Linked DNA regions of Cystobacter fuscus DSM 2262. Each later gene encodes a partner of the first gene's protein in a complex. Links are inferred from orthologs where the notes say so. Each region holds a gene or a part of one and is shown on either strand. Other genes may lie near its edges.

Evidence for each region. The genes of interacting proteins can lie anywhere in the genome.
Region 2: the proteins of dnaB (region 1) and dnaG are in contact, whole or in part, in a crystal structure (PDB 2R6A), measured with the Geobacillus stearothermophilus proteins. The link is inferred for Cystobacter fuscus DSM 2262 from one-to-one orthologs. Residues at the interface, in WP_033016901.1 of Geobacillus stearothermophilus: Ser13, Glu15, Ala16, Gln18, Glu91, Leu92, Asp94, Ala95, Val96, Pro97, Thr98, Ala99, Ala100, Asn101, Tyr104, Tyr105, Ile108; in WP_049624496.1 of Geobacillus stearothermophilus: Lys456, Leu457, Leu458, Pro459, Ala460, Asn463, Ala464, Leu467, Leu535, Leu536, Ile537, Ala538, Gln544, Glu545, Asp548, Tyr549, His552.

What each region holds. Positions count from the first base shown.
Region 1 is NZ_ANAH02000007.1:159,764-163,457, reverse strand. What follows is about bases 305-3,235. They hold dnaB (replicative DNA helicase), read right to left. Parts: upstream 2,490-3,235; coding sequence 1,119-2,489; downstream 305-1,118. Other genes in these bases: rpsR (30S ribosomal protein S18), read right to left, coding at 3,122-3,235; rplI (50S ribosomal protein L9), read right to left, coding at 2,645-3,091; D187_RS12955 (SDR family oxidoreductase), read left to right, coding at 371-1,102; D187_RS12960 (hypothetical protein), read left to right, coding at 305-355. Outside these bases: more of D187_RS12960, read left to right, coding at 1-304; more of rpsR, read right to left, coding at 3,236-3,463; rpsF (30S ribosomal protein S6), read right to left, coding at 3,511-3,694. UniProt on the Escherichia coli protein: The main replicative DNA helicase, it participates in initiation and elongation during chromosome replication. Travels ahead of the DNA replisome, separating dsDNA into templates for DNA synthesis.
Region 2 is NZ_ANAH02000007.1:389,402-392,752, forward strand. Bases 382-3,351 are described here. They hold dnaG (DNA primase), read left to right. Parts: upstream 382-902; coding sequence 903-2,801; downstream 2,802-3,351. Other genes in these bases: D187_RS13965 (GatB/YqeY domain-containing protein), read left to right, coding at 382-664; rpoD (RNA polymerase sigma factor RpoD), read left to right, coding at 2,891-3,351. Also shown: rpsU (30S ribosomal protein S21), read left to right, coding at 1-114; more of D187_RS13965, read left to right, coding at 203-381. UniProt on the Escherichia coli protein: RNA polymerase that catalyzes the synthesis of short RNA molecules used as primers for DNA polymerase during DNA replication.

The sequences.
Region 1 (3,694 bases):
CCGGTACACGCTGCGCCTCACCCAGGGGGGACACCGCTACGGCGTCACGTTCCACGACAGCTCCGAGTTCTACAACCTCAACGCGGTGCTGGCCCTGTTGAACGCGGCGCTGGAGACGAGTGGCACGCCCCTGCGGCTCTTCGGCCTGGGCAACGTGGTCCTCCTGGGGCCGCTCGGGGGTCTGCAGCAAGCCATCCGCGAGGGCTTCATTCCCGGCTTCGAGGGGGAGGGCATCCACGAGGAGTGGGAGCTGGAGGCCATCGATGCCTGGTGCGAGTCCGGAGACACGCCCGAGTCCTTGGCCCGACAACTCGAGAAGGGGCTGCGGCGGGTCCAGGTCTCGCTCGTGGTATGAGCGGCCCGCATGGACATGGCCTCGAATACGGTGCTCATCACGGGCGGTGCCTCGGGTATCGGTCTGGCGCTCGCCGAGCGCTTCCTCCGAGCGGGCAGTGAGGTGATTGTCTGTGGCCGCCGCGAGGACAAGCTGCGCGAGGCCCAGCGGGCCCACCCCGCGCTGCACACGCGCGTGTGTGACGTGGCGAAGGCGGAGGAGCGTGTCGCCCTGGCCTCCTGGGTGAAGAGCGCGTTTCCCCGGCTCAACGTGCTCGTCAACAACGCGGGCATCCAGCGCCGGCTGAAGCTCTCCGACATCGAGGACTGGGAGGCGTCCCAACAGGAGCTCGCCATCAACCTCGAGGCGCCCATCCACCTGTCGGCGCTCCTCGTGCCGCATCTGCTCCAGCAGCCGCGCCCGGCCCTCCTCAACGTCACCTCGGGCCTGGCGTTCGCGCCGCTGGCGTTCACGCCCATCTACTGCGCCACGAAGGCGGCCCTGCACTCGTTCACGCTGTCCCTGCGCCACCAGCTCGCGGACACGGCCCTCCAGGTCATCGAGATCGTTCCCCCCGCGGTGAACACGGACCTGGGCGGGCCCGGGCTGCACACCTTCGGCGTTCCCCTGGACGAGTTCGCCGACGCCATCGTCGAGCGCCTGCGCCAGGGTGAGCGGGAGATCGGCTACGGCACCGCGGAGAAGGCCCGCCGCGCCTCGCGCGACGAGCTCGACGAGGCGTTCCAGCGGATGAACTCGCGCCGCTGAACGCCTCGGCCCGCCCTCACTCCATGCGCGCGCGGCTCTCGAAGCGCGTGTACTCGGCGAGGAAGACGAGATCGATGTCCCCGATGGGACCGTTGCGCTGCTTGGCGATGACGAGCTGCACGGGGATGGCACTGCTCGTGCGCACCTCGCCTCCGCCCTCGCCCTCGCCCTGATCCTCGCGGTGGATGAACATCACCACGTCGGCGTCCTGCTCGATGGCGCCCGACTCGCGCAGGTCCGAGAGCATGGGCTTGCCGCCCTTGCGCTCCTCCACCTTACGGCTGAGCTGTGAGAGGGCGATGATGGGCACCTCCAGCTCCTTGGAGAGCTGCTTGAGGGAGCGGGAGATCTCCGAGATTTCCAGCTGGCGGCTCTCCACCTTGCCCTTCTGGTGCATGAGCTGGAGGTAGTCGACGATGATGAGCGACAGCCGGGGATCCCTCTGCTTGAGCCGCCGCGCCTTGGCGCGCAGGTCGAACGGGGACAGGCCACCCGAGTCGTCGATGTAGAGGGGGGCGTTGTAGAGCTTGCCCGCCATCTCCTGGAACTTCTCCTCGTCGTGGGGGGTGAGCCGGCCTCCGCGCAGCTTCTTCATGTCCACGCGCGCGCACGAGGCGAGCAGACGCATGAGGAGCTGGTCCGCGGGCATTTCCAGGCTGAAGATGGCCGCCGCCTTGGCATCCTCCTGGAGCGCCACGTGGGTGGCGATGTTCATCGCGAAGGACGTCTTGCCCACGCCCGGACGCGCCGCGAGGATGATGAGCTCTCCGCCGTGCAGGCCCGTGAGCTGGTTGTCCAGGTCGACGTAGCCCGTGGACAGGCCGGTGATGCCCGTCGTCGCGGTCTTCATCTTGTCGAGCAGATCGAGCGTGTGCTCCATCAGCTCGCTGACGGGCCGCAGGTCGCCCTCGCGCTTCTTCTCCGCCAGGAGGAAGACCTTGCGCTCGGCCTCGTCCAGCAGCACCTCCAGCTCGCCCGTCTCCTGGCTGGCGAGTTCCTGGATCTCCCGCCCCACGCCCGCCAGGCGCCGCCGGATGGCCTGGTCCTTGACGATCTTCGCGTACTGGACGGCGTTGCCCGGCACGGGCACCACCTGGTCCAGGCTCATCAGGTACGCGGGGCCGCCCACCGCGGCGAGCTGGCCGAGCACCTTGAGTTCCTCGGCCAGGGTGAGGTGATCCACCTGGCGGCTGGTGCCGTCCAGCTTGATCATCGCCGCGAAGATCTGGGCGTGCGCGGGACTGGCGAAGTCGTCCGTGCTCACCACCTCCGCGAGGCTGGCGAAGATGCTGTTGTCCGCGAGCACGGCGCCCAGCACCGCGCGCTCGGCGGCCAGATCCTCGTGGCCCCGCCGCGTTCCCGTCCGAATGTCGAGGATGTTGTCCATGTTGTCCCGGCCAGTCTCCGCGCTACAGACGTGTGGCGCAACCCTGGCAGCCACCCCTGACACACGCCTGGGTGCCCGCTCTCGAAAAAGCGGAGGGCCGCCCGGGAGTGAACCCGGACGGCCCTCGGTGCTTCACGCGATGTCAGGGGGGGGCTTTACGCCTCCGCCTGGACCTCGACCTTGATCTTCGCCGTCACTTCACGGTGCAGGCGCAGCTCCACCTCGTACTGACCGGTGGCCTTGATGGGCTCGGCCAGGTGCAGCTGGCGGCGGTCCACCGACTGGCCCTGGGCGGCGAGCGCCTCGGCGATGTCCAGCACGGTGACGGAGCCGTACAGCTTGTCCTGCTCACCCACCTTGCGGCGGATGGTGACCTTCACCGAGCCGAGCTTCTTGGCCTGCTCCTCGGCGGCGCCCTTGAGCTTGACGTTGCGCGCCGAGATGACCGCGCGCTCGTGCTCGAGCTGACGCACGTTCTGCTCGGTGGCGAGCACCGCCATCTTGCGCGGCAGCAGGAAGTTGCGGCCGAAGCCGTCCTTCACCGTCACGAGCTCACCGGACTTACCCAGGTTCGCGACGTCCTCACGAAGAATGACCTTCATTGAATGTCTCCGTTGGTGCGGGCGAGGGGACTAGCCGACCATCGCGTTGTAGGGGAGCATCGCCAGGCCGCGGGCGCGCTTGATGGCCGTGGCCACCTCGCGCTGGTGCTTGGCGCAGTTGCCGGAGATGCGGCGGGGGATGATCTTGCCGCGCTCGGTGACGAAGTACTTCAGCGTCGCCTGATCCTTGAAGTCCACCTGGGCGTTCTTCTCGGCGCAGAAGCGGCACACCTTCTTGCGGCCAAAGCCGCGGCCACCGCCACGCTTCTCGTCATCGCCCCCGGCGCCACCCCGGCCGCCGCCATCCCGATCCCTGTCCCGATCCCGGTCGCCGCCACCGCGGGACGAATTCCTGTCGCTGTTGCCAATCATTGAGCGTTCTCTCTTCTCTGGTAGGGGTCCGTGGAGGACCAAGGGGCTCACGCCTCCTCGGTGCTCTCCTCCTCAGCCTCGCCCGCATCCTCGACCACGCCGCGATCCTGCGCGGGGGCCACGCCCGGACGGGTCTCCTCGACATCTCCGGCGAGCTTCACGTCCTCGAGCACCGGACGGCTCTCGGGATCCACCTCGTCCGCCAGCTTGGTGGACAGGTAGCGCGTGACC
Region 2 (3,351 bases), 230 kb from region 1 along the record:
ATTCTCTCCGAGATCCGCAAGCGCGAGCACTACGAGAAGCCTTCCGTGAAGCGGAAGAAGAAGGCTCTCGCGGCCAAGAAGCGCGCGGTGAAGAAGGCGCGCAAGACGTACTAGCCGCACCACCGGGAGCCAGGGTTCGCGTCAGGTACGCGCCCTGGCTCTCGTCGTTTCAGCACCCTCCCCCACACGCCTGGAGACCTGTATGGCCACCGTCAGAGAGCGCCTCGACGCCGACCTCAAGGACGCGATGCGGTCGAAGAATGAGTCCGCGACCAGCGTCATTCGGATGATCAAGAGCGCCGTCAAGTACAAGGAAGTGGAGCCCGGAGCCACCAGCCCGCTCGACGAGGCGGGCATCCTCCAGGTGATCGGCACGCTCATCAAGCAGCGCCGCGACTCCATCGAGCAGTTCAAGGCCGGTGGCCGCGCCGACCTGGCCGAGAAGGAGGAGCAGGAGATCTCCATCCTCCAGAAGTACCTGCCCCAGCAACTCACCCCGGACGAGCTGCGCGCCGAGGTCCAGGCCGCCATCTCCGAGGCGGGTGCCAAGAGCGCCAAGGACATGGGCGCGGTGATGAAGCTGCTCACCCCCAAGCTCCAGGGCCGCGCCGAGGGCCGCGCCATCTCCGAGGAAGTGAAGAGCCAGCTGTCCAAGCTGTCCTGACGTCCCCGGCCTCGAGCAGGGCGCCGGGCGATTTTTTGCTCGGCCCCTGATCGGCCGTTAAGGGTAGTCCCCGTCGCGATCCGCCTCCCTTGGGGGGCGGCGCACGACGCGCCGACATGCCCCTCCTCGTCCTCATCTCCTGTTCCGGCCGGACGCGCGCCGGTGGCCCCCTGGTGGCGGGCCGCTCGTGTGTCAGGGGGGCTTCCCATACTCGTCCGCGGGCGTCGGTGCGCGGACCATGGCGGCCCGCGCATCCCGGCCGCAAGGGGTGGATCTCGTGATCCCCGAGCACAAGATTCAGGAAGTCCTCGAGCGGGTGGATCTGGTGAGCCTCGTCTCGCGCTACGTGGAGCTGAAGAAGGCCGGGCGCGAGTACAAGGGCCGCTGCCCCTTCCACCAGGAGAAGACCCCCTCCTTCTACGTCATCCCCGAGAAGCGCTTCTACTTCTGCCACGGGTGCCGGGCGAGCGGCGACGCCGTGGCCTTCGTCCAGCGCTACCTGGGCAAGACGTTCATCGACGCCATCCGCGACCTGGCGCGCGAGGTGGGCGTGGACCTGGAGGCCGCGCAGGACCCCGCCGCCCGGGAACGGCAGCAGCTCAAGGAGGCCACGGACCTGGCCGCCGAGCACTTCCGGGCGCTCTTGTGGGAGGAGGAAGGACGCCAGGCGCGCGACTACCTCGCCAGCCGCGGCATCTCCGAGGAGACGGCCCGGGCGTTCGGCCTCGGGTGGGCGCCGGACGCGTGGTCGTCGCTCGCGGACAAGCTCACCCAGGCGGGCATGGTGGAATGGGGCCTGAACGCGGGCCTCGTCAACCGGCGCCAGAAGGGCGAGGGCTACTACGACTTCTTCCGCGGCCGCCTCATCGTCCCCATCCGCGCCCCCGAGGGCCGCCCCATCGCCTTCGGCGCCCGGCTGGTGGGCTCGGACGAGGGCCCCAAGTACCTCAACTCCCGCGAGTCCCGGCTCTACAACAAGAGCGAGACGCTCTTCGGCATGGATCAGGCGCGCGACGAGATCCGCCGCCGCAAGGCCGCCGTGCTCGTGGAGGGCTACTTCGACTGCATCGCCCTGCACCAGGAAGGGGTGAAGCACACGGTGGCGCTCTGCTCCACCGCCCTCACCCCGGGGCACCTCAAGGCACTCGGCCGCGCCGAGGCCCGGGAGCTCTTCCTCCTGCTCGACGGCGACCAGGCAGGCCTGGCGGCAGTAGAGCGCCTGGCTGGCCCCCTGCTCGCCGCGGGAGCCGCCGCCAAGGTGGCCTTGCTGCCCACGGGGGATGATCCCGACACCTTCATCCGCCGCGAGGGCACCGCCGGCCTGGAGCGGCTGCTCAACGAGGCCCGGCCCCTCACCGCCCACGTCTTCTCCACCGTCCTGCCCCAGGGCAAGGAGGCCAGCTTCGAGGAGAAGATGGCCGCGCTCGAGCGGCTCAAGCCCGTGTCGGCGCAGCTCCCGGTGGGGCTGGTGCGCTCGGCCTTCTTCGCCGCGCTGAGCGCCTGGTGCGGCCTGCCCGCCTCCGAGCTGGAGTCCGCGCTGCGCTCCAAGGCGCCTCCCCCTCCCCCCACCCCGGCGCCCCGGGCGGGTTCGTCCGCGCCTTCCGGCCGCCCGGGCCCCGCTCCCGGCCGGGCGCCCCCTCCGAGCGCCCCCGCCCAGCGCCCCCCTCCCGTCAAACCCCCGGACTCCCTGGAGGCGCTCTACGTCGCCACCATCCTGCGCGAGCCCCGGCTCATCGCCCGCGACACCTTCCGCGTCCATGACGAGCTGTCCCACTCCGGGTTGCGGCTGGTCCTCGCCCACGCTACCTCTGGCCATGGGGCCGAGGACGCCCTGTTCGAGGCCCCCGATCTCGTGAAACGGGCCGTGGAAGCCGCCATGCGCCAGCTCGCCTCCCTGCAGGGGTCCGCCCTAGAGCACTACTTCCTCCAGGTGTGCCGCTCCATCATGCTGCGCCGGATCAAACTCCAACTGGACTACATCGGCCGCGTGACGGGTCAGACCGCCGGCGCCATGGACCTGTCGGAGGAGGCCAAACAGCTCTTCGTCCAGCGAATGGAGCTGCTGGCGCTCAAGAAACGGGTGGAGGAGGAAACCCACCTTCCTGCGGGAACAAAGTCCCCAATGCAACCGGTTTGACTTCGCGTTTGTAAGAATCCTTCACTTTGCGATAGATCGCCCGGTTCGCTCCAGGCCAAGGCCCTGTTTTTCTAAGGAGAAGTACCCGAATGCCGACGCAGAAACCCTCCTCGAAGGTGGCCGTCAAGCCCAAGAAGAAGGTGGCCCCGGAGATCCGTAAGAAGAAGAAGTCTCCCGAGGAGGCCTCGGCTCAGGAGTCGGACGCCGGCGCCAGCCCCGCCCTTCAGGCGAAGAAGGCCGACAAGAGCGACAAGGCCGAGAAGGCCGCCGCCGCCGAGAAGGCCAACGAGACGCTCAAGAAGCGCAAGGCCGTCACCCAGGTGGACGACGGCGACGTCGACCCCGAGGAGGCCGCGGAAGAAGCCGCCGCCGCCGTCGAGGTGGACCCCGACGCCGTCGAGGACGAGGTGGACGAGGAGCCCATCGCCGACCGCAAGGAGGTCAAGGACCTGCTCGCCGCCGGCCGCGAGAAGGGCTTCCTCACCTACGACGAGGTCAATGACGCCCTGCCCGCGGACATCGTGTCGTCGGATCAGATCGACGACGTGAT